Regions from separate parts of the Paraburkholderia flava genome, predicted to be linked through region 3. Evidence: predicted binding sites of a transcription regulator. Region 3 holds the regulator's gene; each other region holds the start of a gene.
What was found. The regulator LexA, encoded in region 3, represses DNA repair genes until DNA is damaged. The targets are predictions, from matches to a motif close to ACTGTATNNNNATACAGT.
Positions count from the first base shown of each region.

Region 1: the regulator LexA is predicted to act here: its motif matches at 4,800-4,817, upstream of E1748_RS14875 (ATP-dependent helicase).
Region 2: the regulator LexA is predicted to act here: its motif matches at 7,008-7,025, upstream of dinB (DNA polymerase IV).

Region 1 is NZ_SMRO01000002.1:766,539-776,945, forward strand. It holds gene panS (ketopantoate/pantoate/pantothenate transporter PanS) at 458-1,423, opposite strand; gene E1748_RS14855 (MATE family efflux transporter) at 1,795-3,225, opposite strand; gene E1748_RS14860 (RNA-binding S4 domain-containing protein) at 3,431-3,646, opposite strand; gene E1748_RS14865 (hypothetical protein) at 3,932-4,387, shown strand; gene E1748_RS14870 (hypothetical protein) at 4,412-4,675, shown strand; gene E1748_RS14875 (ATP-dependent helicase) at 4,870-7,011, shown strand; gene E1748_RS14880 (DUF4088 family protein) at 7,058-7,816, opposite strand; gene E1748_RS14885 (AzlD domain-containing protein) at 8,037-8,360, opposite strand; gene E1748_RS14890 (AzlC family ABC transporter permease) at 8,357-9,046, opposite strand; gene E1748_RS14895 (AraC family transcriptional regulator) at 9,229-10,056, opposite strand; gene E1748_RS14900 (CreA family protein) at 10,110-10,407, opposite strand, start outside.
Region 2 is NZ_SMRO01000002.1:1,210,779-1,221,185, forward strand. It holds gene E1748_RS16850 (rhodanese-like domain-containing protein) at 1-220, opposite strand, end outside; gene glnA (type I glutamate--ammonia ligase) at 693-2,108, shown strand; gene glnL (nitrogen regulation protein NR(II)) at 2,259-3,401, shown strand; gene ntrC (nitrogen regulation protein NR(I)) at 3,430-4,962, shown strand; gene xth (exodeoxyribonuclease III) at 5,029-5,805, opposite strand; tRNA gene E1748_RS16875 (tRNA-Met) at 6,000-6,076, shown strand; gene E1748_RS16880 (aspartate/glutamate racemase family protein) at 6,146-6,859, opposite strand; gene dinB (DNA polymerase IV) at 7,035-8,189, shown strand; gene E1748_RS16890 (amidohydrolase family protein) at 8,254-9,543, shown strand; gene E1748_RS16895 (M3 family metallopeptidase) at 9,599-10,407, opposite strand, start outside.
Region 3 is NZ_SMRO01000002.1:2,030,261-2,040,667, forward strand. It holds gene cysW (sulfate ABC transporter permease subunit CysW) at 1-629, opposite strand, end outside; gene cysT (sulfate ABC transporter permease subunit CysT) at 626-1,528, opposite strand; gene E1748_RS20535 (sulfate ABC transporter substrate-binding protein) at 1,728-2,792, opposite strand; gene lexA (transcriptional repressor LexA) at 3,107-3,757, shown strand; gene E1748_RS20545 (hypothetical protein) at 3,778-4,116, shown strand; gene E1748_RS20550 (DUF2939 domain-containing protein) at 4,282-4,917, shown strand; gene E1748_RS20555 (universal stress protein) at 4,942-5,403, opposite strand; gene nodI (nodulation factor ABC transporter ATP-binding protein NodI) at 5,669-6,583, shown strand; gene E1748_RS20565 (ABC transporter permease) at 6,667-7,497, shown strand; gene E1748_RS20570 (hypothetical protein) at 7,551-7,973, opposite strand; gene E1748_RS20575 (NADP(H)-dependent aldo-keto reductase) at 8,369-9,421, opposite strand; gene E1748_RS20580 (DHA2 family efflux MFS transporter permease subunit) at 9,557-10,407, shown strand, end outside.

The sequences.
Region 1 (10,407 bases), 1.3 Mb from region 3:
TATTGGCAGCGTGCGGCGTTAGCCATACGGTGCATCAGAGATTCTAATGGGGAATGCGGGGGAGGGGCGGCGAAGGCGGCTTTGGGGGGCACGCGGGTGGGGTGGTGCCGGCGATCATGTTGGTGGCACAGCGGCCGTATTCGCTGGAGCCCAGCGCAACGGATAGCGCGCAGCGCCGGGCGTGTCGACGATCGCGTTCTGTGCGGTTGCATTATCGGCATGCGACGTGCTGCGCGCCTTCATGCCGGGCATGTGTGACGTGTACCTGTAGGCCCACAGTGCCCGATCACATCGTTGGTCATGCCACGCCATGTACCACGCGTCGTGAGGCCGGGCACATGCGATGCTGATTGTGAGCCGCAAGAATCGCCGACGCGTACCCGATCGATCGCATCGTCGAAGCGATCGATCGTGCAACGCGAGACCGGGATGAGGCGCGGGCTACGCCGCACCCCGATCAACCGCGCCCAGCGTCCAGCGACTGCGCACCAGCCTGCGCCGAATGCGTCGAACCCTTCGCAGGTCGACCGGCCCAGTAACCCGCGAGCACCGAGCCCGACAGGTTGTGCCACACCGAGAACAACGCGCCGGGCAGCGCGGCGATCGGCGTGAAGTACAGCTTGCCGAGCGTCGCGGCGAGTCCCGAGTTCTGCATGCCGACCTCGATCGCGAGCGTGCGGCACACGGCTTCGTCGAAGCCGAGCAGGCGACCGCCCCAGTAGCCGCCGAGCAGCCCGATGCCGTTGTGCAGGACGACGCCCAGCATCACGACGAGCCCGACCGACGCGATGCTCTTCTGCGTGCCGCCGACAACAGCCGCGATGATCAGCAGGATCGCGACCATCGACACGAGCGGCAGCGCCGGTTCGATCGCGCGCACGACGCGGTTGAACAGATGATTGATCGCGAGGCCGACCGCGATCGGTACCGCGACGATCTGCAGGATGCTGAGCAGCATGCCGCGCACGTCGACGACGATCGATGCATCGACGTACAGACGCGTGAGCAACGGCGTCGCGAACACGCCGACGAGCGTCGACAGCGCGCTGATCGTCACCGACAACGCGACGTCGCCGCGCGCGAGATAGATCATCACGTTGGACGCCGTGCCGCTCGCGACGCTGCCGACGAGCACCATGCCGGCGGTGAGATCCGGCGGCATCCGCAGTGCCTTGGCGATCGCCCACGCGGCGAGCGGCATCACGAGGTAGTGCAGCACGATGCCGGCGACGACCGGCGCGGGTCGTGTGAACACGCGCTGAAAATCGGCAACGGACAGCGTGACGCCCATCGACAGCATGATGATCGTGAGTAGGGTCGTCACGTGCGGCGCAATCGGGGCAACCGAAGCAGGCGAGAAGTACGCGGCGAGCGACGCGAGCACGGCCCACAACGGAAAGAGACGGGTAACGCGGGCAAGCATGACAGGTGGTCCTTGGTTTTGTTTTCTGTTCGAAGGTGACCGGAAGGTGTTCCAGCGAGTAAGTGCAGCGTCGATCGACGAGCGGCAGACAACGCACGCCCTCATGAGGCGCACGACATGCGACGCGCATTTTACCGTCCGCGCGATATCGCACACGCGCGACGAGGTGCATGAGCGTGGAGGCAATCTATCGAGAGGATGCGGAGGAGGACGAATCAGTGCGCACCGCAAACGACCGCAGAACGCTTCGCGCAAAAAGAAACCCGCGCAGTGCGCGGGCTAAAACCCTGTCAGAGGAGTGTCAATTAAGACGGCTTCATCGTAGCGTGACCGTCTGCGTCGACCAACCAACATTGCGTGCTTTGCTTAGCTCACGGCGCGGGTTGTGGCGGCGGCGCTTTTGCAAGGCCGCGCAGGCTCAGCCGGTGAAAACGCAGCGTCATCAGCAGCGCGACGCTCGCCAGTCCGGCGGCGAGTCCCCACCACAGTCCGCGTGCGCCGAAGCCCGCATGGAACGCGAGCGTGTAGCCGGTCGGAAAGCCGATGCCCCAGTAGCCGAACGCAGCTGCGAGCATCGGGATGCGTGTGTCCTTCAGACCGCGCAGACAGCCCGAGCCGACCGTCTGCATGCCGTCGACGATCTGGAACAGCGCCGCGACGCCGAGCAGTGATGTTGCGAGTTGCACGGTCTTCGCGTTGGCTGGGTCGTCGAGATGCAGATACAGCCCGACGATCGCGTGCGGCGCGACGATCAGCACAAGGCCCGACAGCATCATGAAGCCCACGCCCAACGCGATCGCGACGAAGCCGGCATGACGCGCCGCGAGCGGTTGCCCCGCGCCGGACCAGAAACCGACGCGCACGTTCGCCGCCTGACCGATCGACAGCGGCACCATGAACGCAACCGACGCAACGTTCAACGCGATCTGATGCGCGGCCAGCGACGATTCGCCGAGCACGCCGACCATCAGACCGGTCGCAAGGAACAGCGTCGTCTCGACGCCGTACGTGATTGCCACCGGCCAGCCGATGCCGAACAGCTCGCCCATCAGCGGCACGTTCGGCCGCTTCGCGATGACGAAGTGTCGATAGCGTGGCCGCAGATGCAGCAGCGCCATCAGGATCAGCGCCGACGCCCACACAGTAAACGTCGTCGCGACCGCGGAGCCGAGAAAGCCGAGGCGCGGCAGACCCCACGCGCCGTGGATCAGCCCGTAGTTCAGAAAGCCGTTGACCACGACGCCGCCGAGCGCGACCCACAGCAGCCGCTTCGCCGCGCCGATCGCCGGCAGGAACGAGCGCATCAACCCGATCCCGATCAGGCTGCCGGGCGAGGCCCAGCGCAGCACCGCCGCGTATTCGCCGACATGGTGCGCGAGCAGCGGCGGCTCGCCGACTGCAAGCAGGATCGGCGTTGCGAACGACAGCAGCGCGAATGCCGGGATCGACAGCAGCAGAGACAGCACGAAGCCGGTCCAGTAGATGTGCGGGACACGGTCCTCGTTCTGCGCGCCGCGTGCATGCGAAACGGTCACGCTGATCGATGTGAGTACGCCCTGCAGCAGCGTGATCACCGTGAAGAACAGGTTGGCGCCGAGGCCACCGGCCGCGAGCGCGTCCGCGCCGAGCGAGCCGAGCAGGACGGTGTCGGTGACGCTCATTGCCATCTGCGACAGCTGCGCGATCGCAAGCGGGGCCGCGAGGCGCGCGGTGTCGGCGGCATGGCGCGACAGCGACGGCGGCGGGGCGTTGGCGCGGACAAAGGCGGGGCGGCCCGTGTCGGATTGGCCGGAGTGGGTCATGGGTGGAATCGGTTGGTAAACGGCGGAGCGGCCTCGCTTCGATCGCAACCCTGTTGGGTGGTCGACAGCGGGGCCGTCATGAATCTGTCAGTTCCGCGGAAGCAGACAGCTTATTGCCTTCGCGCCCCGTTGTCGATCAACAGGCACAAAACTGGTGCGGGTTTGGCGGGATGCAGCGAGAAAGTAAAGGAAGGGGGCGAGACGGCTATTCGTGAACAGCAATCCGCGTATCGCCGAGCAGCACGACCTGGCCCGCGCGAATCTTGCACGTCTTGCGCGATTCGACATGGCCGTCGACGGTTACTTCGCCGGATGCGACGAGCTGTTTTGCAGAGCCACCGCTGTCGGCGAGGCCCGTCAGCTTCAGGAGATTGTGCAGTTCGACGTAGTCGCCGGTCAGCGTGAAGTGAAGGTTGGGCATGGCGCGTGCGGGTTGAAGCAGGAGGGTTCGCATCATAAGCCAGACTGGCCCGGTGCGCGGCGGCCCTGGTGGCCACTTCAGTAATTGCAAGTGGATGTTATGCAGTTGTCAGGAAATGAAACGTTCCGTAACACTGACCGTTTTTCGCGAACTTCACTCGTCAGGGGTCGTCTTTGGAAATGACCGCAGCGTTTTGCTGCTGTCCACATAGACGACCGGATGTCGCCGGCACCGAGGGCCGACTCACTCGATATCCGGATCGCGACAACTTTAGAGAGGATTGCCATGACCCAGATTCGTTCGCTTCTGATCGGTACCGCCCTGACGGCTCTCACGGCCGGCACGGCGTTCGCGCAAACCACCGCTCAACCGACGATGCCAGGTACCGCCGGCCAGGCGCAGATGCAGGCACCTATGCAGGCACCGGCTGCGCAGGCTGGAGAAATGGCGCCGGCTGCTCCCGCTGCTCAGGGCGTCCAACCGGTCACGCCGCCGCAGCAACGTCTGACCGCGTCCGGCTCGACTGACCCGCTCGTGCAGAAGCGCAATGCGGATGCACAGGCGAACGCGAACTATCGCGCGACGAAGAAGGCGTCGAAGGCGCAATACAAGCAGCAGGTCCACGACGCGAAGGTCAACCGCAAGTCGGACAAGCAGGCCGCGACCAACGAGATGAAGTCCGACATGCAGTCGCCGGGTCAGGCGGCGAATGCGGGTGCGGCGGATAGCACGCAGCATTAAACGAACTGAAGACAGGGAGAACCCATGAATAAACGACTCAGCAAAATCTCGCTCGCGCTGATCGCGGGCTGCGTATCGATCGGATCGGCGACCGCGTTCGCGCAGGCCTCCGATCCGGCCGCCCAACCTGTGACGCATGCAGACCAGAAGGCGTCGAAGGCGCAGACCAAGGCCGACAAGAAGGCCGCGATCGCACAGGCGAAGGCGGACAAGAAGCAGACGGAAGCACAAGCCGACGCCGATAAGGCCGCCGCCGACGCGAAAGTGAAGGACGCGAAGAAGCAGTAGCCGATCCTCGGGGGAACGGCGCATTGATGTTGCAGGTAGCAGGCAGCGGCCCGGTACGCGTAGAGGCGACCGGGCCGCTTTTTCATGTGCGCGGCGGACCTCGTCAGCAAACTTGCCGCAAAGGGTTGTACGGATATACAGTATGCGTCGCGTACCGCATTCTTCCGTCTGAACCGTTCCACACAACGCCTACCGTGCTCTCCGTCGCCGATTCCCCGTCACGTCCCTCACGTTCGCTACCCGATCCCGATGCGTGGCTCGCGAAGCTCAACGACGCGCAGCGCGAGGCAGTCGAGTACGGCGGCGATGCAGGCGCGCTGCTGGTGATTGCGGGTGCCGGGTCGGGCAAGACGAACACGCTCGCGCATCGCGTTGCACATCTGATCGTCAAGGGCGCGGATCCGCGCCGCATCCTGCTGCTCACGTTCTCGCGCCGCGCCGCACAGGAGATGACGCGCCGCGCGTCGCGCATCGCGAGCACCGCACTCGGCGCGCGCTCGGGGACGTCGCTGGGACTCACGTGGTCGGGCACGTTCCACGGTATCGGCGCGCGGCTGCTGCGCGAATACGCGGAGCGGATCGGGCTGTCGCCGGCGTTCACGATCAACGACCGCGAAGATTCCGCCGATCTGATGAACCTGGTTCGTCACGAACTGGGCTTCTCGGCAAAGGAGCGTCGCTTTCCGTCGAAGGGCACGTGCTTCGCGATCTACTCGCGGGTCGTCAACACCGGCGCGTCGCTCGCGGACGTGCTCGCGCGCGCGTTTCCGTGGTGCTGCGAATGGGAGGCGGACCTGCGCGTGCTGTTCGCCACGTATGTCGATGCGAAGCAGAAGCAGAGCGTGCTCGATTACGACGATCTGCTGCTGTACTGGTCGTACGTCGCGGCGGAACCGTCGCTCGCCGCCGATATGTCGGACCGTTTCGATCACGTGCTCGTCGACGAGTACCAGGACACCAACCGTCTGCAGGCGTCGATCCTGCTCGCGCTGAAACCGGATGGCCGCGGCCTGACGGTGGTCGGCGACGACGCGCAGTCCATCTATTCGTTTCGCGGCGCGACGGTGCGCAACATTCTCGATTTCCCCACGCATTTCGATCCGCCCGCGAAGCAGGTGACGCTCGAACGCAACTACCGTTCGACGCAGCCGATCCTCGCCGCGTCGAACGCGGTGATCGAACTCGCGAGCGAGCGCTTCACGAAGAACCTGTGGTCCGACAAGGCGTCGGCGCAACGTCCGAGACTCGTCACCGTCGAGGATGAAGCGGCGCAGGCGCGCTACGTCGTCGAGCAGATTCTCGACGCGCGCGAAGCCGGTATGACGCTGAAGTCGCAGGCCGTGCTGTTTCGCGCGTCGGATCACAGCGCCGCGCTCGAGGTCGAGCTGACCCGGCGCAACATCCCGTTCGTGAAATTCGGCGGCCTGAAGTTTCTCGATTCGATCCACGTGAAGGATCTGCTCGCCTTGTTGCGCTGGGCGGAGAATCCGCGCGATCGCGTCGCGGGTTTTCGGGTCGTGCAACTGCTGCCGGGCGTCGGTCCGGCGACCGCCGCGCGCGTGCTCGATCAGGTGACCGCGCGCGCGGATGCACTGGCCGGCACGGGGCTGCACACGGCACCGGCCGCCGGCGCGCTCGCTGCATTTGCGCCGCCGCCGCGCGCGCTCGAAGACTGGGCGCCGTTCGTCGCGCTGATGTCGGCGGTGGGTAGCCGCGCGACGCCGTGGCCCGCCGAATTCGAAACGATCCGCCGCTGGTACGAGCCGCATCTCGAACGCAATCATGAAGACGCGGCGGTCCGTCACGCGGATCTGCTGCAGATGGAAAGCATCGCGGGCACGTACGCATCGCGCGAGCGCTTTCTCACCGAGCTCACGCTCGATCCGCCCGATGCAACCAGCGACGAATCAGGCGACCCATCGCGCGACGAAGACTATCTGATCCTGTCGACGATCCATTCGGCGAAAGGGCAGGAGTGGCGCAACGTGTTCGTGCTGAACGGCGTGGACGGTTGCCTGCCGTCCGATCTCGGCACCGGCAGCGACGAGGAACTGGAAGAAGAGCGGCGGCTTCTGTACGTCGCGATGACGCGCGCGAAGGAAGATCTGCATGTCGTCGTGCCGCAGCGTTTTTACGTGCACAACCAGACGCATCTCGGCGACCGTCATGTGTGGGCGTCGCGTACCCGCTTCATTCCGGCGGGTCTGCTGCCGCATTTCGATACGTACGCATGGCCGCGCGTTGCACCGCCGGTCATGCCGACCGCCGCGGGTCTCGCAGCCGCCGCGCAGGCGAAGCTCGAGATCGCGGCGAAGCTCAGGAAGATGTGGGATTAACGAGTAACGGCGCGCGTCTTTCGTCGGTCGCGCGCCGTACGAGAGGTCAGCGCGTCGGCCGTTGCGCGCGGGTCGGCGGTGGCGTGAAGAAATTGCGCAGCCAGCTGGCGAGCCGTGCGAACACGTCGTACGGCTCTTCGACAAAAATCTCCGGCTTCAGCAGACGCAGGTACTCCATGATCTGCTGCGCTTCCTGTTTCTGAAATGAACCGTGCGCGATGCCGAGCCGCAGCAGCCCGCGCAGTTCGCCGAGCTTTTCGCGCGCGGCACTGCCGACGCTCGTCTCGCATGCCACCTTCGCTTCGTACACGCGCTGACGCAGCGATTCGGCGAGCCGCCACGCGGGCGTCTGCATCGTTTCCTCAAGCACCTGAATATCCTGCGCAGCCGACTTGATCTGCGACGCGAGCGGATCGATCAGCAGCGGGTCGCCCTCTGCCTGCTCGACGATTGCTTGTGCCCAGCCGCGTGCCTGCTTCGCGAGTTCTTCGGGCGTCCACTCGGAGCGGACTGCGAAGCCGAAGCCGTATTCCACGGCCTGCCGCATCAGGATCGCGACGACGTCCGGAAATTCCTTATCGAGCGTGCGCTTCGCCCACGCGTACTGGCCGCCGGCGAGCATCCGCTGCACCGCGTGTTCGGTCAGCGGCACCATGTTGTCGAGCAGCTTCGCGCGCAGGAAGTCCTCGAACGACGGCGTCGCAAATTGCGGATCGAGCTTCAGCGACACGCGCAGGAACGCATCGAAGTCCTTGCGCAGCGAAACGATCGTTTCGTCCTTCAGTGTGAGGGTGATCTGCCCCATGTCTTGTCCCGTGTGATCTTCCGTGCGCGGCACCGCAGCGGTGCCGACGTCCGCGCGGAGCCCCCGGAGCGGATGTCGGCGATGCCGGCTGATGGAATGCGCTTTCCGCCGCATCTGGATGACGCGGCGGAAATGCGGGTCCGGCTGGCGGACTACGACTGATTATCGGCGGGACGGGGAAAAACTTGAGGGGGCAGATGAAGTGCGATTGGCGTGATGCTCAGCGCAGCACCACCCCTTGCCAGAGGAAGAACACCGCGAGGCCGACGGCGATCGTCAGCAGCGGACGACGCGTCCACGCACTGATGACGATCGCCGCGAGCGCGCCGACCAGTTGCGGATTGCGCCATGTCAGTTCGGCCTGGGTGCCGTGCGGCGACACGGCCATCGGCACGATGATCGCGGTCAGCACGGTGACCGGCACGAAGCCGAGCGCAGTGCGCACGAGCGGCGGAAACACCAGTCGATCGCCGAGCACGAAGACGGCCGCACGGATCACCCATGTGATCAGCGCCATGCCGAGAATCAGGAGCACGTCGTTCATTGACCGGCTCCCGCAGTACGCTGCTGACCGAGCGCCTGCCGCGACAGCAGTACGCCGACCACGACGCCGACGAACACCGCACCCAGTAGACCGAGTTTGTACGGCCAGCCCTGCCACAGAAACGCGAGCGTGCCGGCGGTCACCGCTGCTGCCACGTAGCGCAACGCGACGAGCTGCGGCACGACGATCGCGATGAACGTCGCGACCATCGCGAAATCGAGACCGAGCGATTGCAGGCCCGGAAACGCGGCGCCGAATACGAGGCCCGCGAGCGTCCAGATCTGCCAGTTGACGTACATCGATACGCCAGAGCCGAAGAAGTAATACGGGCCGACGGAGCCGGGCGGATGCAGCCGGTAGTGCGCCCACGCGACGGCGAAGACTTCGTCGGTGAGCAGGCCACCGAGCGCCCAGCGCCAGCGCATCGACAGATGCGCGACGTGCGGCGCGAGCGTCGCGCTGTACAGCACGTGACGCAGGTTGACGATCAACGTCGTCGCCCAGATCACGGCGAAGCTCGCGTGACCGGCGATCAGTCCGATCGCGATGAACTGCGCGGAGCCGGCGAACACGACGAGCGACATCAACTGGCCATGCCACGGATGCAGCGGGCCCGACGTCACGAGCGTGCCGAAGATGACGCCGAACGGCGCGGCGCCGACGAGCATCGGCACGGTGTCGCGCATGCCGGCGGTGAATTCGCGAAAGCGGTGGGTGGGGTGAGCGTGAGTCAATCTGTTCTCCTGTCACGCGAGGATAGCGGGATGGGAGGTGGGCGGGCTTGTACGTTCTTGCGGTGGGGCGTCGAACTATGCGACGAAGTGGCTCTGGTCCGTGCCCCCGCACAGCCGACAGACTCAAGCCAGATTCAGGCGCCTTGCCAACGCCCAGGCGGTACGCCGAACATCCGACGGAAGTGCCGCGTGAAGTGACTCTGATCGGTGAAGCCGTGCGCGGTCGCGACGTCGGCGACCGACACGCCCGCGCGCAGCGGCGCCAGCGCGCGTTGCAAACGAACCTGATTGCGCCACGCGTGCGGCGCGAGGCCGGTGTTCTGCGTGAAGAGACGCGCCGCGTGAAACGGCGACAGGTCGACGGTGGCCGCGAGATCGGCGAGTTTCAGCGGGACGGCGAGATCCGCAGTGAGGCGGTCTTTCATCGTCGCGACGCGGCGGTCGTCGAAATGGATCGATGCCGCCGGCCGTGTGCGCGCATAGCGGACGAGCAGCGTCGACAGCGCGTCGTACAGCGAAGCTTCGGCGGCGAGCGGGTCGTTGGTGTCGTCCTCGAGCAGCCGATGGGCACGGCTCACCCGGTCCCAGAGATCCGCGTCGCGGATCACGTCGGGCGCGAACCACGGCATCGGTTGCACGCGTCCGGCGACTTCGGTCGCGAGATCCTGGATGAAATCGATCGGCACGTACATCACGCGATAACGCCAGCCGGCCTCGACCGCGCGCGAGCCGGTGTGCAGCTCGCCGGGATTGATGACGGGCACGGTGCCGGCCTCGGCGACGTAGCGCGAGCCGCGATACTCGTAGGTTTCCGCGCCAGCTTCGATCACCGGCACCGCGTAGGCCTCATGCCAGTGCGGTGTGAACGCGTGATCGCGATACTCGGCCGTGAGGAGTTCCGCGCCGGGCAGGAGCGGGGTGCGCCAGTAGCGCGCGGAATCTCGGAAACGGGTAGCGGTCATGATGGCAATCCAGCGGATAGTGCCAGTTTAGCGCGGCCTCACGATAATCAAACTCACTTCGTCGGGATCGTGGTGCCCGCGGGCAGCGGCACCGCCGTCACGCTGTTCTTCGCGCTACCGGTGGCGACGCGGTCGCTGTACGTCAGATAGACGAGCGTGTTGCGCTTCGCGTCGACGATACGCACGACGTGCAGTGTCTTGAACACGAATGACATGCGCTCGGTGAACACGTCGGACTGCTGCTTGAGCGGTCCGGTGAAATGGACCGCGCCGACCTGGCGACACGCGATCGACGCTTCGGTCGGATCCTCGGCGACGCCGAGCGTGCCCTTGATGCCGCCGGTGCGCGCC
Region 2 (10,407 bases), 820 kb from region 3:
GATAGCGCGTCCATTCGATGTGCGCATACTGGCCGTCGCCGATCACCGGACGACCCACCCAGTCGAGCTCGGCGCGCGTGCGGACATCGACGAGCCGGGCTTGCGGATCGAGCTGCAGCAACTCGAAGGCTTCGGCAGGGGACACGGCGCCGGCATACGGCAACTGGTTTTCGACGCGGCGTTTATCCGCCTGGGCGTACAACTGTTCGAGCGTGCTCATGACGGCGATTCTCCTTGGACCAAAAAATCATTCTAGCGTGTGGCGCGGGCGCGCTGCTACGCGCTGATGGCGCGGCACGCGGAGCAGTACCGCGCGCATTCGTCGCGACGCAACACGCGATGAACGAAGCGATCGCGCGGATGCGCCGGATCGGTGCAGAATGGGCGAAATGCACCATTTTTGTGTTCGAAGATAACGCGGGACATACGAATGCACCGCTATAGTGCCGAAGTGCGTCGTGTGTCCTGGCGAAGCCGCGGCAACGACCGGGTCGATTCCCCGCGGACGCACGCCGGCAAAAGGATTGCGCTGCTTTGGCGCATGTGTGGCATGGAAGCTGCTTTATTGGTGCCGATCGATTCGATCGCCGGTTTTTCGCTCCACTCGAAGGATCGGGTGGACGGGCCCGGACGGGTCAGCTAGATTTGGGCGGCGGCTCGATCCGCCGAATTCGTTAATCAGGAGATAGGTTATGAGTAAATCCGTGGCCGACGTCATGCAACTCGTCAAGGACGAGGACGTCAAGTTTGTCGACTTCCGTTTCACCGACACGCGCGGCAAAGAGCAACACGTTTCGGTGCCGGTGTCGGCATTCGACGACGACAAGTTTGAAAGCGGCCATGCGTTTGACGGTTCGTCGATTGCCGGCTGGAAGGGCATCGAAGCTTCGGACATGCTGCTCGTGCCGGACGCGGACACCGCGTTCATCGACCCGTTCTACGAAGAATCGACGCTCGTGCTGACCTGCGACGTCGTGGAACCGGCCGACGGCAAGGGCTACGAACGCGATCCGCGCTCGCTCGCAAAGCGCGCTGAAGCCTATCTGAAGAGCTCGGGTCTTGGCGACACCGCGTTCTTCGGTCCGGAACCCGAATTCTTCATCTTCGACTCGATCCAGTGGAACACGGACCAGTCGGGCTGCTTCGTCAAGATCGGCTCGGAAGAAGCACCGTGGTCGTCGGGCAAGGAATTCGAAGGCGGCAACACGGGTCACCGTCCGGGCACGAAGGGCGGCTACTTCCCGGTCGCGCCGGTCGATTCGTTCCAGGACATCCGCTCGGAAATGTGTCTGCTGCTCGAGCAGATCGGCATCCCGGTCGAAGTGCACCACCATGAAGTGGCGGGCCAAGGCCAGAACGAAATCGGTACCAAATTCTCGACGCTGGTGCAGCGCGCCGACTGGACGCAGCAACTGAAGTACATCGTCCACAACGTCGCGCACACGTACGGCAAGACCGCGACGTTCATGCCGAAGCCGATCGTCGGCGACAACGGTTCGGGCATGCACGTTCACCAGTCGATCTGGAAGGACGGCGTCAACCTGTTCGCGGGCAACGGCTACGCAGGCCTGTCGGAATTCGCGCTGTTCTACATCGGCGGCATCATCAAGCATGCACGCGCGCTGAACGCGATCACGAACCCGGGTACGAACTCGTACAAGCGTCTTGTGCCGCACTTCGAAGCACCGGTGAAGCTCGCTTACTCGGCGCGCAACCGTTCGGCATCGATCCGTATTCCGCACGTGAGCAACCCGAAGGGTCGCCGTATCGAAACGCGCTTCCCGGATCCGCTGGCCAATCCGTACCTGTGCTTCTCGGCACTGATGATGGCGGGTCTCGACGGCGTGCAGAACAAGATTCATCCGGGCGAAGCTGCCGACAAGAACCTGTACGACCTGCCGCCGGAAGAGGATGCAAAGATCCCGACCGTATGTGCCGGCCTCGACCAGGCGCTCGAAGCGCTCGACAAGGATCGCGAGTTCCTGACGCGCGGCGGCGTGTTCACCGACACGATGATCGATGCGTACCTCGATCTGAAGGAAGGCGAACTGCAACGCGTGCGCATGACCACGCACCCAGTCGAGTTCGAACTGTACTACTCGCTGTAAACGGCGATGGCGCTTCGTCTGCGACTAGCAGCGAAGCGCGCGCCCGACGCTCGCGATCGGTAACGAAGGGACGGCGGCGCCGTCCCTTTTTCGTTGCAGCCTCGCGAGCAACTGCTGTACTTCACTGTCTCATACCGGCCAGACTGAACGATGGTTCTGAAGAATCTGATCAAGGCGAGGAAGGGCGTGGCGGAACCGTTGTCCGACGATCCGCAGCTCGTCGACTCGGGTCTGCTCCCCGGGTTCGAGGCATTGCCGACGGTCATTCTCGTGCTCGAAAAGCGCACGCTGCGCATCGCGTTCGCGAACCCGACGGCCGAAGCGATGCTCGAACTGTCGCGCAGGCAACTGACGCAGATGACGTGGCCGGACATCTACGCGAACGCGGACGAACTGGTCGCGACGATCGCATCGATCGCCGAGCAGCGTTTTCATGCGACGCATCTTGATGCCGTGCTCGAGCGAGCAGCGCACGAGCCGCTGCACGTGCACGCAATCGTCGGTTTTCTCGAGAGCGCGCCCGACTACGTGCTGCTCGAACTCTTCGAGAACGAGCGCCATCTGCGCACCGATCGCGAAGAGCGCATTCAGGATCTGACTTCGGTCAACAAACAGCTGATCCGCAATCTCGCGCACGAAATCAAGAATCCGCTCGGCGGCATTCGCGGCGCGGCGCAACTGCTCGAATTCGAACTCGGCGCGCGCGAACGCGACGAACTGCGCGAATACACGCAGGTGGTCATCAAGGAGTCAGACAGGCTGCAGACACTGGTGGACCGTCTGCTCGAGCCGCACCGACATCCGCACATCGTCGGCGACGTGAACATCCACGAAGTATGCGAACGCGTGCGCGCAGTGATCATGGCGGAATTTCCGCGCGGCCTCACGATCGAGCGCGACTACGACGTGAGCGTGCCCGATCTGCGCGGCGACAAGGAACAACTGATCCAGGCGCTGCTGAACATCGTCCGCAACGCGGCCGAAGCATTGCGCGAACGCATCTCGCAGGGCGATGCGCGCATCGAGTTGCGCACACGCGTCGCGCGCAAGGTGACGATCGCGAAACGCCTGTGCAAGCTGGCATTGGACTTGCATATCATCGATAACGGCCCCGGCATTCCGGCCGATATTCGCGACCGCATTTTCTATCCGCTCGTGTCCGGGCGCGAAGACGGCAGCGGTCTCGGCCTCACGCTCGCGCAGACGTTCGTGCAGCAGCACGACGGACTGATCGAAGTGGAAAGCCGGCCGGGACATACCGAGTTTCAGATCCTGCTGCCGCTCGACTGCTAGGACCACGCCTTCCTTCTGAACGACCAATATGAAGCCGATCTGGATAGTAGACGACGATCAATCGATCCGCTGGGTGCTCGAAAAGGCCCTCGCACGCGAGAACTTCGCGACGCGCAGCTTCGCGAACGTTCGCGAGGCAGCCGGCGCACTCGACCACGATAGCCCACAGGTGCTGGTGTCCGACATCCGGATGCCGGGCGGCTCCGGGCTCGAACTGTTGCAGACGGTGCGCGAGAAGGTGCCCGGTCTGCCGGTCATCATCATGACGGCGTTCTCCGATCTCGACAGCGCGGTCGCTGCGTTTCAGGGCGGCGCGTTCGAATACCTCGCGAAGCCGTTCGACGTCGACAAGGCCGTCGAGTTGATCCGTCGCGCGGTCGATGAGAGCGTGCGCGGTGAACACACGTGGGACGATCGCGTCGCCGATGCACCGGAGATGCTCGGCCAGGCGCCCGCGATGCAGGACATGTTCCGCGCAATCGGTCGGCTGTCGCATTCGGCGGCGACCGTGTTGATCACCGGCGAATCGGGCAGCGGCAAGGAGCTGGTGGCGCGCGCGCTGCATCGGCATAGTCCGCGTGCGAACGGACCGTTCATCGCGCTGAATACCGCAGCGATTCCGAAGGATCTGCTGGAATCCGAACTGTTTGGCCACGAGCGCGGTGCGTTCACCGGCGCGCAGGCGATGCGCCAGGGCCGCTTCGAACAGGCGGAGAACGGCACGCTGTTTCTCGATGAAATCGGCGACATGCCGTTCGATCTGCAGACGCGTCTGTTGCGCGTGCTGTCCGACGGACAGTTCTATCGCGTCGGCGGACACAACCCGCTGCGTGCGAACGTGCGCGTGATCGCGGCCACGCACCAGAATCTCGAAGCGCGTGTGCGTCAGGGGTTGTTCCGCGAGGATCTGTATCACCGGCTCAACGTGATCCGTCTGCGCTTGCCCGCGCTGCGCGAACGCAACGAAGACATTCCGCTGCTCACCCGACATTTCCTGCAGAAGAGCGCACGCGATCTCGGCGTCGAGCCGAAACGCGTGTCGGATGAAGCGCTGGCCTACATGACGTCGCTGCCGTTTCCGGGCAACGTGCGTCAGCTCGAAAATCTCGCGAACTGGCTGACCGTGATGGCGCCCGCGCAGACGATCGAGATCAAGGATCTGCCGCCCGATCTCGGGCCTGACAGCAACGGTGTGGCAGGGATGGGTGGCCTCGGGGTGGGGGAGGCCGCGAGCGGTGCATCCGCCGGGATCGCCGGTATTGCTGCGTCGGGTGTCGCGGCATCGAACGGCGTGATCGGTTCGCCGCTGATGGGCGGAGCAGCGCTGCCCGCGACGCCGCCGGCGAGCATCTGGGAAAACGGTTTGCGTACCGAGGTGGCGCGTCTGCTGCGCGAGAACTCGCCCGATGTGATGGACGAACTGTCGCGTCGTTTCGAAGCGGCGGTGATTCGCGAAGCGCTGGACTTCACGCGTGGCCGCAAGGTCGAAGCCGCCGAGCGGCTTGGTATCGGTCGCAACACGATTACGCGCAAGATCCAGGAACTGCACCTGGAGTCGTGACGGTCAAAAGGTCTTGCGCGTGTGCAGTGCATGCTTCGCGCGCAAGACCTGCGAGATCAATACGTCTTAATCGAGTTGTGCGACGACCGGCGCGTGATCCGACGGTTGATCCCATTTGCGCGGCGTCTTGTCGATGTCGCAGAACGTGCAGCTCGCGACGAGCGGCTGCGACAGCAGGATGTGATCGATACGTACCCCCGCGTTGCGGCGGAACGCGAGCATCCGGTAGTCCCACCACGAGAAGGTTTTCTCGGGCTGATCGAACAGACGGAACGCGTCGACGAGGCCCAGCGCGATGAGCCCCGTGAATGCGGCGCGCTCTTCCGGCGAAACCAGATTCTGTCCTTCCCATGCCTTGGGATCGTGCACGTCGCGATCGTCCGGTGCGATGTTGTAGTCGCCGAGCAGCGCGAGCTTCGGATACGCGACGAGTTCTTTTTCGAGCCACGCGTGCAGCGCTGCGAGCCAGCTCAGCTTGTACGCGAATTTCTCGGTGCCGGGCGCCTGACCGTTCGGGAAATACGCGGAGATCACGCGCACACCGTCGATCGTCGCAGCGATCACGCGCTGCTGCGGATCCTCGAAGCCCGGGATGTTGCGTAGGACCGTGACGTCGTCCACGTTGAGCCCGTCGCGCACGAGAATGGCGACGCCGTTATAGGTCTTCTGTCCCGCGAACCAGCTGCGGTAACCCTTCGCTTCGAACTCGGCGCGCGGAAATTTCTCGTCGGGCATCTTGAGCTCTTGCAGGCACAGCACATCGGTCTGACTGGTTTCGAGCCAGTCGATCACGTGCTGCTGACGGACCTTGAGCGAATTCACGTTCCACGTGGCTAACTTCATCGGTGTTTCCCGGTTGAATCTGGTTGCATGAATCTTACCGCGAACCTCGGGTGTTGCCTGTGTGCAGTGCTCGTAGGCGAGTCGCTGAGCGTATCGATTCCGTGCGTTCGCGCGCGATCGTTCGGCGCACGAAAAATAATCGGCAGATTCGTTTGACGCATCCAGCATGCGTCAGTACAATTCGCTTCCTCTGACGCGGGGTGGAGCAGTCTGGCAGCTCGTCGGGCTCATAACCCGAAGGTCGTAGGTTCAAATCCTACCCCCGCAACCACGCATTAAAAAAGCCCGTTTCGCTTATCACGCGATGCGGGCTTTTTCATTTGCGGTGCTCGATTCATCGCTAGCTGCTGCGTGCGCTGTCTTCATCGATCGCCCAGTTAACCGCCGCCTGCGCATGCAACGCCGTCGTGTCGAACACGGGCAGCGTCGAATCTTCCGGTTTGATCAACAACGTGATCTCCGTGCACCCGAGTATCACCGCCTGCGCGCCGCGTGCGGCGAGGCGATCGATCACGCGCCGATACGTATCGCGCGATTGCGCGTCGATCGTGCCGTGGCACAACTCGTCGTAGATGATCCGGTGCACGTCGGCGCGTTCGTCGTCGTCGGGGATCACGGTGTCGAGTCCGTGACGTTCGCGCAGACGTCCCACGTAGAACTGCTGTTCCATCGTATAGCGCGTACCGAGCAGGCCGACGCGTTCGATACCGGCCTCGCGCAACGCCGCGCCGGTCGGATCGGCGATGTGCAGGAAGGGCACATTGATCGCCTGCTCGATCGATTCATGGACGCGGTGCATCGTGTTGGTGGCGAGCATCACGAGATCGGCACCGCCGCGTTCGAGTTGTCGCGCCGCATCCGCCATCTGGCGGCCGAGCGATGCCCAGTCGCCGGCGCGCTGATCGGCTTCGATCTGCGCGAAATCCACCGTCACCATCACGCTGCGCGCGTTGTGATGACCACCGAGACGCGCTTTCGCGTAACGGTTCAGCAGCCGGTAATACTCGGCGGACGACTCCCAGCTCATTCCGCCGATCACTCCGATCGTTTTCATCCGCGCTTTCCTCTGTTTGCCCTGCGATGGGGTTGTCGGCCAGTATAGGACCCGTATGGCGCCGCACAGCGATACGGATCGTGCGCGCGCGGCCGATACGGATACGTCAAAAAAGCGCGGAAACCGGTGTCCGATTCTTGTAAAAACCCCTGTGTTTTTGTACAGTATCGGCATCTTGGATACGCCCGATCCCGATTCCCGTCCGCATTCGTCTGAAGCGTCGCCGCCGCGCAAGATCATCCATTGCGACTGCGACTGCTTCTACGCGTCGGTCGAAATGCGCGACGACCCGTCGCTGCGCGGTCGCCCGCTCGCGGTCGGCGGCCGGCCCGAGCATCGCGGCGTCGTCGCGACCTGCAACTACGAGGCGCGTCGCTTTGGTGTGCATTCGGCGATGTCGTCGGCGCTCGCGATGCGCAAGTGTCCCGATCTGCTGATGATGCCGCCGTCGATGGAAAAGTACCGCATCGCGTCGCGGCAGATCATGGCGATCTATCGCGACTACACCGCCGACGTCGAACCGTTGTCGCTCGACGAAGCCTATCTCGACGTCACGCACATCACGCTCTGCAAGGGCAGTGCGACGCTGATGGCGAAAGAGATTCGCGAGCGCGTGCGCGAGACGGTCGGCGTGACGGTGTCGGCGGGTGTGGCACCGAACAAGTTCGTCGCGAAGATCGCGTCGGACTGGAACAAGCCGGATGGCCTTCATGTCGTGCGACCGCACGAGGTCGATGCGTTCGTTGCCGCGTTGCCGGTGCGCAAGATTTTCGGCGTCGGCAAGGTGACGGCGGCGCGGCTCGAAAAACTCGGGCTCGTGACGTGCGCGGATGTTCGCACGTGGTCGCTGATCGATCTGCATCAGCACTTCGGGGTGTTCGGTAAGCGGCTCTATGAGCTGTCGCGCGGCATTGACGTGCGGCCGGTTCGCGCGGACCAGGAGCGCAAGTCGGTGAGCGTCGAGACCACTTACGTCACTGATCTCACGACGCTCGATGCGTGCGCCGACGAAGTGCGTCGACTCACCGCGATGCTCGACGAGCGCATCGAACGCGCGCAGGCAGGGCCGGCGATCCACAAGCTGTTCGTGAAAATCCGCTTCGCCGATTTTCAGCGGACGACGGTCGAATGCGTCGGCGATGCGACCGATGTGCCGACGCTGCTCGGCCTGCTCGAAAAAGGTTTTGCGCGTCGCAATCAGCCGGTGCGGCTGCTCGGTGTCGGCGTGCGGCTCGAAGAGGACGATGCCGCGCAGCATGGCCAGTTTGTGTTGTTCGATGACAGCGACGAGGACGATGAAGCCGGGCCCGACGAGGTTGCGTCGGTCTGATTCGCCGATTTCCCGCACGGCTTTCTGGTGCCGATAGAATCGGAACCAGTCACAGGAGACGCTCATGGACCTGATCATCCGTCGCGCCGCATTGCCGCGCGGTACAGCGCGACACGAAGGACTCGTCGACATCGGCATCGACGCGGACCGCATCGTCGCGGTCGAGCCACATCTCGCGGCAACCGCAGCCGAAGAAATCGATGCGGCGGGTTCGCTCGTCACGCCGCCGTTCGTCGATCCGCATTTCCATATGGACGCGACGTTGTCGTACGGACTGCCGCGCGTGAACGCGTCGGGCACGCTGCTCGAAGGCATCGCGTTGTGGGGCGAACTGAAGCCGCAGCTGACGCAGGATGCGCTCGTCGAACGTGCGTTGCAGTACTGCGATTGGGCCGTCGCGCGCGGGCTGCTCGCGATTCGCAGTCACGTCGACGTCTGCGATGAGCGGCTGCTCGCAGTCGAAGCGCTGCTCGAAGTGAAGCGTCGCGTCGCACCGTATCTCGATCTGCAACTGGTCGCGTTCCCGCAGGATGGTCTGCTGCGCAGTCCCGGCGCATTCGACAACCTGAAGCGTGCGATTGCGCTCGGCGTCGATGTGGTCGGCGGCATTCCGCATTTCGAACGCACGATGGCGGACGGCGCACAGTCGGTGCGGCTGCTGTGCGAGTTCGCGGCGGACAAGGGGCTACGCGTCGACATGCATTGCGACGAATCCGACGATCCGTTGTCGCGCCACATCGAAACGCTCGCTGCCGAAACGCATCGGCTCGGACTGCATGGTCGCGTCGCGGGTTCGCATCTGACGTCGATGCATTCGATGGACAACTACTACGTCAGCAAGCTGCTGCCGTTGATGCGCGAGGCTGGCGTCGCAGCGATCGCGAATCCGCTGATCAACATCACGCTGCAGGGCCGCTCCGATACCTATCCGAAACGGCGCGGCATGACGCGTGTGCCCGAGATGCTGGCCGCGGGCATCACAGTCGCGTTCGGCCACGACTGCGTGATGGACCCGTGGTACAGCCTCGGATCCGGCGACATGCTCGAGGTCGCGCACATGGGGCTGCACGTCGCGCAGATGACGGGCGTCGACGCGATGCATGCGTGCTTCGACGCGGTGACGGTGAACGCGGCGCGCATCCTCGGGCTCGACGGCTACGGGATCGCGCCGGGCTGTGCGGCGGACTGCGTGGTGCTTGATGCGCGCGATCCGGTCGAGGCGATCCGTCTACGCGCAGCGCGGCTCGCGGTTGTACGGCGCGGCAAGGTGGTGAGCCGTGCGCCTGCGGCTCGTGCGGTGCTGTCGCTGGAAGGGCGGCCGTCCGAGGTCGATTTCCGGCTGCATCGCGAATAAAAAACCGGCGCCCGCACGAGGCGGAGCGCCGGTCTGGTCAGACGATCGACAGCGTTCAGTTCGTCGCCGCAGGCGTCATCCCGTTGTGCCGCAGCAGCGCATCGATGTGCGGCTCGCGGCCACGGAACGCCTTGAACGATTCCATCGCGGGACGGCTGCCGCCCACTTCTAAAATCTCCTTGCGATAGCGCGTGCCGGTTGCCGCATCGAGCACGCTGCCGTTCGACGCCTGCGCGGCTTCTTCGAACGCCGCATACGCATCGGCCGACAACACTTCCGCCCACTTGTAGCTGTAGTAGCCCGCCGCGTAACCGCCCGCGAAGATATGGCTGAACGTATTCGGCCAGCGCGAGAACGATGCCTGCGGCACGACGTGGAAGCGCTCGTTGATTTCGCGTGCAAGATCGTTCGCGCTCTTCGGGCCTGACGGATCGAAGTCGCCGTGCAGTTGCATGTCGAACATCGAGAACACGATCTGCCGCGCAGTGCCCAAACCGCTCTGGAAGTTCTTCGCCGCGAGCATCTTGTCGAACAGTTCGCGCGGCAGCGGTTTCGCGGTATCGACATGCGACGTCATGTCGGACAGCACGTCCCATTCCCAGCAGAAGTTTTCGAGGAACTGCGACGGCAGTTCGACCGCATCCCACTCGACACCGTTGAGCCCCGACACGCCAAGTTCCTCGACGCGCGTCAGCATGTGATGCAGGCCGTGTCCGGTTTCATGGAACAGCGTGATCACTTCGTCGTGCGTGAAGCACGCGGGTTTGCCGCCGACCGGCGCGGAGAAGTTGCACGTCAGGTAGGCGACCGGCGTCTGCACGGCGCCGTGCGCGAGCTTGTGACGCCCGCGCGCATCGTCCATCC
Region 3 (10,407 bases):
AGCCCCCATTTCACGTTCGGCAGCGTCACGCGACGGAAGATCTGCCAGCCCGATGCGCCAAGCACATGCGCGGCCTCTTCCTCGTCGTTGCCCTGCGCCTGCATCAACGGAATCAGCTCGCGTGCGACGAACGGGAACGTGACGAAGATCGTCGCGAGCACGATGCCGGGCACCGCGAAAATGATCTGCACGTTGTGATCCTGCAGCCACGGACCGAACCAGCCCTGCGCGCCGAACAGCAGCACGTAGACGAGACCCGAGATCACCGGAGACACCGAGAACGGCAGATCAATCAGCGTCGTCAGCAGCGCCTTGCCGCGAAACTCGAACTTCGCGATCGCCCACGACGCCGCGAGACCGAACACGAGATTGAGCGGCACCGCGATCGCCGCGGTCAGCAGCGTGAGCTTGATTGCGGATACTGCATCCGGATCGGCGAGCGCTTCGAAATAGAAATCGACGCCCTTGCTGAACGCCTGGACGAACACGGAGACGAGCGGCACGACGAGAAACAGTGCGAGAAACAGCAGCGCGATGCCGGTCAACAGCCAGCGCACGACGCGCGATTCGGTGACGGGATCGGGACGGCGTACGACGTTGCCTTGTTGAAGCGTGGATTCGCCGCTCATTGCGCGCCCCCTGCGGTAACTGCTGTACCCGTGCTAGCAGCAGGATTCGACGGTGCCGTGCGGCCACGTCCAGTACGACGTTGCAGATACCACTGCAACGTATTGATCAGCAGCAGCATCACGAACGACACGACCAGCATCACGACGGCCAGCGCCGTTGCGCCGGCATAGTCGTACTGTTCGAGCTTCGTGATGATCAGCAGTGACGTGATCTCAGATTTCATCGGCACGTTGCCTGCGATGAAAATCACCGAGCCGTATTCGCCGAGCGCACGCGCGAACGCGAGCGCGAAGCCGGTCAGCAGCGCGGGGAAAACAGCCGGCAACACGACGCGCCGAAACGTCAGCCAACGCGACGCGCCGAGGCACGCGGCGGCCTCTTCCTGCTCGCGCTCGAATTCCTCGAGCACCGGCTGCACCGTGCGCACGACGAACGGCAAGCCGATGAACGTCAGCGCGACCAGCACACCGAGCGGCGTGAACGCGATCTTGATGCCGAGCGGCGCAAGAAACTGGCCGATCCAGCCGTTGCCCGCATACACGGCCGCGAGCGAGATGCCCGCGACGGACGTCGGCAGTGCGAACGGCAGATCCACCACTGCATCGACGATCCGCTTGCCCGGAAACGAGTAGCGCACCAGCACCCACGCGACCAGAAAACCGAACACCGCGTTGATCAACGCGCCGCCGAGTGCCGACGTGAACGTCAGCCGGTACGACGCGAGCACGCGCGGCGAACTGACTGCGCGCACGAACTGCGCCCAGTCGAGCGTCGCCGTCTTCAGGAAAGTCGCCGCAAGCGGAATCAGCACCACGAGGCTCAGATACGCCACCGTGATGCCGAGCGTCACGCCAAAACCGGGCAATGCGCTCGGTTTGCGGAAAGTAAACGTCGTCATGCCGATACTCTGTCAGGGTTGGGTGCCGCGGACCCGTCGGGGCCGGTGTTATACAGGTCGAATCGCGCGACCCATCTGGCCGAAAAGCGCGCCCGGGGGCGCGCTTGCCTGATGTCGTCGCGTGGGTCGCCGTGTATGTCGTCCGGCTCTCCGCGTTCCGCTTCTTTATGTACTGCGGTGTTGCGCCTGCCGTATTGCGTTACTGCGACTGGTAGATCGAATCGAATACGCCGCCGTCCGCAAAGTGCGTCTTCTGCGCATTCGTCCAGCCACCAAACGTGTCGTCGACCGTGTACAGCTTCAGCTTCGGAAACTTGTCGGTCAGCGACGCAGGAACCTTGTTCGAACGCGGCCGGTAGAAGTTCTTCGCGGCAATCTCCTGCCCTTCGTCGCTATACAGGAAGTTCAGATACGCCTCGGCGAGCTTGCGTGTGCCGTGTTTGTCGACCACCTTGTCGACGACCGCGACCGGCGGCTCGGCAAGAATGCTCACCGACGGCACGACAATCTCGAACTTGTCCGGACCGAACTCCTTCAGCGACAGGAACGCTTCGTTTTCCCACGCAATCAACACGTCGCCGATCCCGCGCTGAACGAAACTCGTCGTCGCACCGCGCGCGCCCGAGTCGAGCACGCCGGCGTTCTTGTACAGCTTCGACACGAACTCCTTCGCCTTCTGCTCGTTGCCGCCCGGTTGATGCAGCGCATACGCCCACGCGGCCAGGTAGTTCCAGCGCGCGCCGCCCGACGTCTTCGGGTTCGGCGTGACGATCGACACGCCCGGCTTCGTCAGATCGTCCCAATCCTTGATGTGCTTCGGGTTGCCCTTGCGCACGAGAAACACGATCGTCGACGTGTACGGCGATGCGTTGTCCGGCAAACGCTTCTGCCAGTTTTTATCGATGAGCCCCTTGTTCGCGAGCGCATCGATGTCGTAGGCGAGCGCGAGCGTGACGACGTCGGCCTGCAGGCCGTCGAGCACCGAGCGCGCCTGCGCACCCGAGCCGCCGTGCGACTGCTTGAACGTGATGGTCTCGCCGGTCTTCGCCTTCCACTCCTTGCCGAATGCCTGATTGATGTCCTGATAAAGCTCGCGCGTCGGGTCGTACGACACGTTCAGCAATGTCGTGTCGGCGGCATGAGCGTGCGGCACGAAGCCGATTGCCGCCGCGGCGCCGAGCGCCAGCGTCGCGATGAAATGCCTTGCCTTGTTTGTTGCCCGCTGTGTTGCCCTCTGCCCGAGCCCCGTAATCCGATAAGCCATCCGCTTTCTCCGTGGTGTGGTGTGTGCCGGTGCCGTTGTTCTGAGCGCGGTCTATGCCGTCCAGTGCGCCCGTCCAGCAGGTCGAAACCAGTCTATCGAAGGGCTTTCATCATTAAAAATAATGTTTGTTCATTTTTTAATACGTAAAAGTGGTAATGACGGCTGGGCGTGGCGTTGCGGCACGAAAACGGGTGTTCTGACAGCCGATTCCGACGCTCGAACAGCGGGCTGCGGCGACGAACTTAAAGTAACGCTTGATATGCGCCCGATACTGTATAAAAATACAGTCACCTGTCTATCCATACAGTGGCGCCATGACCAAACTCACCGCACGACAGCAAGAAGTTTTCGAACTCATCCGCCGCGCCATCGAGCGCACCGGCTTCCCGCCCACGCGGGCGGAAATCGCTGCGGAGCTCGGCTTCAGTTCGGCCAACTCCGCGGAAGAGCATCTGCGGGCGCTCGCGCGCAAGGGCGTCATCGAGCTGGCGGCGGGCGCGTCGCGCGGCATCCGCCTCGTGCCCGGACCGGGCGATCTGCCGCACCAGTTCACGCTGCCGCATAACAGCCTGATGCAACTGTCGCTGCCGCTGATCGGCCGTGTGGCAGCCGGTAGCCCGATCCTCGCGCAGGAACATATCTCGCAGCACTACGCGTGCGACCCGGCGCTCTTCTCGAGCAAGCCCGACTACCTGCTGAAAGTGCGCGGGCTGTCGATGCGCGACGCGGGCATCTTCGACGGTGACCTGCTCGCCGTGCAGAGAAAGAGCGAGGCGAAAGACGGCCAGATCATCATCGCGCGGCTTGGCGACGACGTCACGGTGAAGCGCCTGAAGCGCCGGCCGAACGGCATCGAGCTGATCGCCGAGAACCCCGATTACGAAAACATCTTTGTTGAAGCCGGGAGTGGCGACTTCGCGCTCGAAGGCATCGCGGTTGGGCTGATCCGGCCCACCGAATTCTGAACTGTCGCCTGGAGAGATTCATGGAACGCCTTGCCCGCCTGCTGCCTTTTCGCCAGTTCGGACGTCTGCGTCATTTGCGCGGCGTCGTCCCGTGCGCACCGCTCGAAGCAGCCGACACGTCGTCGCTGTTCGACAGCGAGCCGTCAGGCCAGTCCGCGTTGCCTTCTTCGCTGCCGGCCTTTGCTCGCGTGTCGCTGAATGCATCGCTGAACACCGAGCCGGCTCGACGTGCACCGGTTCGCGTCTATCACGGACCGAAGCGACTCATCATGGTGGGCACGGTCGACGCGGTATGCCGGATGATCGATCGTGCAATCGCAGAAGAAAACGCGGGCATGCAAGGCGCGTTGTTTGAGTAACGTTGTGCGTGGTCCAACGGGACAGTCATCACAATGAACGTGGATCGAGTGCCGGCTTCGGGATATTTTTTGTTGCCCGCACGGTCCACATCATGTTGAGCCTGTCGTCACAGGCTGCCCCGTCGTTTCACTGGAGAGCATTGCGCAATGGCTGGTTCCGTCCGCATGACCCGTCGCGCCGAGCGCGGAGGATTCCGCAAGTCGTCGATCATTGCGCTCGTCGTGATTGTGGTGATCGCGCTGATCGGATACGGCTACGCATCGCCTTATGTCGCTCTCGATCGTCTGAAGCGTGCGGCCGATGCGCGCGATGCGGCAACGGTCAATCAATACGTCGATTTCCCTGCATTGCGTGAGAGTCTCAAGCAGCAGGTCACCGCGCTGCTCGCGCGGCGTCTCGATGTCAAAAACAGTGGCAATCCGCTAGCGGCGCTCGGTGCGATGATCGGTGTCGCGTTGATTAGTCCGCTCGTCGATTCATATGCGACCCCGGACGGTGTCGCCGCATTGTTGAACGGTATTCCGCCGCGTGGCGAACCGGGCGAGCGTCCTCCCCCGCCTCCGTCAACTCCGCAACCAGCCGATGCCGCTCCGACACAACCGCCACAGCCACAGCCGCCTGTCGCGAAAGATGCGTCGTCACCGCCACAGCCTCCGCAAACCACGGCGGGTTATCGCAGCCTGAACGAATTCGTGATCACGTATCAGCACGGTGTCGGCGACACGCGCTACTCCGCGATCCTGCATCGGGAAGGGCTGTTTTCGTGGAAGCTGGCGGCCGTCGATCTGAACGGTCACTAGCCTCAGTCTCAGCTAGCAGCAGACTCAAGCCGCCGCGCGCTGCTCCTCCACCGACGAGCACGCCACCAGAATGCTGCACGACACGCGGTCGAGCAGTTGCGTATTACCCGCGCCCATCCACCATCGCGACAGGCCCGTGCGACAGCGATGCCCGACGACGACCAGATCGGCTTGCAGTTCGTTAGCGAGATTCGCGATTTCGTCGATCGGATGGCCGAACGCGAAATGCCCCTGCGCAGTTACACCGCGCTCGGTCAGCCAGTCGACGCCTTCCTGGAGAATGTCGCGCGCAGTCTTCTCGAAACTGCCGCACGCCACGTCGGTCAGCAAACCGGCGCTCTGCGCGATGCTGGACCGCATATCGACCACGGATAGCAAGTGCGTCTGGGCTTTCAGATCCAGCGCGAGATCAGCGCCGCAGCGCAATGCCTTGCGACCCTCTCGGGAGCCGTCGTAACACAACAGGATTTTCTGGTAGCTCGCCATGATGATCTCCGTCCGCGCCAATCGCGGGCTTCGATTCAATCATGGTGCGCCGCAATTCAGGTTGCAAGGGATGGAAAACGCCAGGTACGTCCGGCCCCGATATGGGGCGTGCGGCACTGCAAAAGCACGCGCAACGCACGCCCTCGGCCGCCCAACGAGCGCCGCGACCGATCCGTCGATGCCCTAGAATGGCAAGCCTTGCCGGCACCCGCAGCGTCATCTGATGCGTTGCGCCGGCGCATCGTTTCCGGAGTCTTCGTCATCCATGTCGGATACCGCCATCGAGTTTCACGAGGTTCGCAAGCATTACGGTGAGAAAACGGTCGTCGACGGCCTGTCGTTTCATGTGCGGACCGGCGAGTGCTTCGGTCTGCTCGGCCCGAACGGCGCCGGCAAGACGACCACGTTGCGGATGCTGCTCGGCATCGCAGCCCCCGATGCAGGGGCGATCCGCCTGTGCGGCGAACCGATTCCCGCACGCGCGCGATTCGCGCGGATGCGCATCGGCGTCGTGCCGCAGTTCGATAACCTCGACCCGGATTTCACGGTCAGCGAGAACCTGCTGGTGTTCGGCCGTTACTTCGGCCTGAGCGCCGCGCAGACGCGCGCGCTCGTGCCGTCGCTGCTCGAATTCGCGCGACTCGAGAGCAAGGCACACGCGCGCGTCAGCGAATTGTCTGGCGGGATGCGGCGACGTCTGACGCTGGCACGCGCGCTCGTCAACGATCCCGACGTGCTGATCATGGACGAGCCCACCACCGGTCTCGATCCGCAGGCGCGTCATCTGATCTGGGAGCGTCTGCGCTCGCTGCTCGTCCGCGGCAAGACGATCCTGCTGACCACGCACTTCATGGAAGAAGCCGAGCGACTCTGCAACAGGGTGTGCGTGATCGAGGAAGGACGCAAGATTGCCGAAGGCGCGCCGTCGGAACTGATCGCGTCGGAGATCGGCTGCGACGTGGTCGAGATTTACGGTCCGGACCCGATCGCGCTACGCGACGAACTCGCGCCACTCGCGGTGCGCACGGAGATCAGCGGCGAGACGCTGTTCTGCTATGTCGAGGACGCACAGCCCGTACATGCAAAACTCTCACAGCGTACCGATCTGCGTTACCTGCATCGCCCGGCGAATCTCGAAGACGTGTTCCTGCGTCTGACCGGCCGCGAGATGCAGGACTGATCGCCGGATTAAAGAGACAAGACGAGACGCGACACAACACACGGACGCAGACCACCTGAGTCCCATGGAGACAAATCCGCATCATGGACGCAAGCCGTTTCGATACACCCGCTCAAGATCAGGCACCGACCGCCGCACGCTTCGCCGCGCTGCCCGCGAACGCGGTGAACTGGGTCGCGGTGTGGCGCCGCAACTATCTGGTGTGGCGCAAGCTCGCGCTCGCATCGATGTTCGGCAATCTCGCCGATCCCATGATCTATCTGTTCGGACTCGGCTTCGGCCTGGGGCTGATGGTCGGGCACGTCGACGGCGTGTCGTACATCGCGTTCCTCGCGGCCGGCACGGTCGGGTCGAGCGTGATGATGTCGGCGAGCTTCGAGGCGACCTATTCGGGATTTTCGCGGATGCATGTGCAGCGCACGTGGGAAGCGATCATGCACACACCGCTCACGCTCGGCGACATCGTGCTCGGCGAAACGATCTGGGCGGGCTGCAAGGCCGTGTTGTCGGGTGCGGCGATCATGCTGGTCGCCGGTGCGCTCGGCTATGCGAGCTTCCCGTCGGTACTCCTTGCGTTGCCGGTCGTCGTGCTCGCGGGGCTCGCGTTCGCGAGCGTCGCGATGATCGTCACCGCGCTCGCGCCGTCCTACGATTTCTTCATGTTCTATCAGACGCTCGTGCTCACGCCGATGATGCTGCTGTCCGGCGTGTTCTTTCCGGTCACACAGCTACCGTCGATCGCGCAGCACATCACGCAGTTGCTGCCGCTAGCGCATGCGGTCGAACTGATCCGGGCCGCGATGCTCGGTCGGCCGGTCGAGCATGCGACGCTGCACGTCGCGGTGCTCGTGGCCTATGTGGTCGTGCCGTTCTGCGTGTCGGCGGTGCTGTTCAAGCGGCGGATGATGCGCTAACGGCGACGCATCGCGTAGCCGTCAGGCGTTGTGATCGGAATGGGGATCGCGATTCAGTCTTCGTCGTCGGTCCACGGAATATCGACATCAGAAATGAACGCGACCGTCGCGAACGGACCGCCTTCCTGGCGCCCGATCTTGCCGTCGGCGCGCTGCCATTCGACGCGAAACACCGTCGAAGGATCGTCGGCCATCAGCCGGATCGTGCGCAGTTCGTCCGGATCGGCTTCCTCGACCGTGCCGTCGAGCGATACCAGCAGTGCCTGCGGCCACAAGCCATCAGCCGGATCGTAGATGCGGTCGCCGTCGTGAATCAGCGTGAACGCTTCGACGCCGATCGTCGCCGATGCCTCGACGATCATCTTGCCCAGCGCGCGCAGTAATGCGGTAGCCCGCGCCGAGTTCGCCTGGCGGATCGCAAGATCGCCGCGCGTCAGCGCCTGTTCGAGTTTCGGATTGGTTTTTTGTTGGGCCATTCGATGTCCTGAGTCCGATAACGTAATAGCGGCGGCACGCCGGCGTCATTCGCCGGTCGCGCGCAAAGGCGCCGCGCGACACGCGTAAAAATACGCATCGCGACTGAATCGTACCATTGCAACAGGGGCCGGCTCACTAGCTGTTGGGCTCGAGCCGCACATGTCGCGCCGGATAGCCTTACCCAGTTTAGGTCGCGATTGGCAATCCGCGCAGGGAGATTTACCCGTGACGTGCGTGGACGGCAACAGAGTCGACTGAGGAAGAATAAGCGCCGCCCCCGCAGGTGGGGCACGGCCGAGCCGTGTAGAAACGGCGCGGGTCCCGAAACACCGGTCGCATACGGACCAGCATTTCGGGACCCACAAGGACTACGAGCACTACGCGTACTACACGCTCAAGGCGCGGGATTCGGCTGCAGTTCGTGCAGCGCGTCGATCTCGGCGAGAACTTCGGGCGACAGCTTCACGTCGACGCTCCCGATGTTTTCCTTCAGTTGCTCGAGCGACGTCGCGCCGATCAGATTGCTCGTGACGAACGGCCGGCCATTGACGAACGCGAGCGCGAACTGCGCGGGCGACAGACCATGCCGCTTCGCGAGTTCGACGTAACGGCTCGTCGTCTGCACGGTATGCGGCTTGCTGTAACGCGCGAACCGTTCGAACAGCGTGATGCGTGCGCCTGCCGGCCGCGCGCCGCCTTCATACTTGCCCGACAGCCAGCCGAACGCGAGCGGCGAATACGCGAGCAGCCCGACGTGTTCGCGATGCGTGAATTCCGACAGACCGCTTTCGAACGTGCGGTTCAGCAGGCTGTACGGATTCTGGATCGATACGATGCGCGGCAGACCGACCTTCTCGGCCGCCCGCAGAAACTGCGCGACACCCCACGGCGTTTCGTTCGACACGCCGATATGCCGCACCTTCCCTTCCTTCACGAAGTCCGCGAGCACCGACAGCGTTTCTTCGATCGGCACCGTGTACGCGTCTTCGAGCCACGGATAAACGTTGCGACCGAACGTCATCGTGCTGCGGTCCGGCCAGTGCAGCTGGTACAGGTCGACGTAATCGGTCTGCAGGCGCTCGAGACTGCCGTTCAGCGCCTCGGTCAGATTCTTGCGGTCGAACTGGTTGCCCTCGCCGCGGATATGCCGCGGATTGTGCGGCTGACGCGCGGGACCTGCGATCTTCGTCGCGAGCACGATCCGGTCGCGCGCGCTGCGATGCTGCGCGATCCACGTGCCGATGTAGCGCTCGGTCAGGCCCTGCGTTTCGGCGCGCGGCGGCACCGGGTACATTTCGGCGGCATCGATCAGCGTGACGCCCTGGTCGAGTGCGTAATCGATCTGCGCGTGCGCGTCCTGCTCTGTGTTCTGCTCGCCCCACGTCATGGTGCCGAGTCCGATCAGGCTGACCTGCACGTCCGTATCGCCAAGTCTGCGGTATTCCATCGAACGGTTCCTGTTGGTTGAATAAGCGCGAATATGCGGAAAGCGTCGAAGTTACCATGACAGCACGGCGTCTGCAGCGCCGCTAGAATGTGAAGCTTTCCGTCAGCCAGTCTTGCCTTTGGGAGTGTCGTGCCGATGTCAGAATCGCCGTCCGTTGCCGCGCCCCCCGCCGGCTCGTCGCTGATCGTCACGCTCGTCGCCGCCGCGTTCTTCATGGAGAACCTCGACAGCACGATCATCGCGACCGCGCTACCGCAGATGGCGCGCTCGTTCGGCGTACATCCGGTCGACCTCAGCATCGGCATCACGTCCTACCTGCTGACGCTCGCCGTGTTCATCCCGATCAGCGGCTGGATCGCCGACCGCTTCGGCGTGCGCACCGTGTTCACGGCGGCGATCGCGGTTTTCACGGGCGCGTCGATGCTCTGCGGGATCACCGACGGACTCGTCGCGTTCACCGCCACGCGCGTGCTGCAGGGGATCGGCGGCGCGATGATGGTGCCGGTCGGCCGGCTCGCCGTGCTGCGCGCCACACCGAAAGACGATCTGATGCGCGCGATCTCGATCATCACGTGGCCCGGACTCGTCGCGCCGGTGATCGGACCGCCGCTCGGCGGATTGATCACGACGCACGCGTCGTGGCGCTGGATCTTTTATCTGAACGTGCCGCTCGGGCTGATCGGTCTCGTGCTCGCGTGGCGCTTTCTCGACAACGCCAAAGAACCCGAACGGCGACCGTTCGACGGCATCGGCTTTGCGCTGTGCGGTATCGCCGGCACCGCGATCATGTACGCGATGGAGCTGACCGGCCGCGCCGACGCACCGTGGCGGCAGGCGCTCGCGTTCCTCGTGGTCGGCTGCGCGGCCGGCGCGGCTGCGCTGTTTCACCTGCGCCGCACGGCGCATCCGGTCATCGATCTGTCTGCGTTTCGTGTGAAAACGTTCGCGGTCGCGAACGGTGGTGGGCTGCTGTTTCGCGTGTCGAT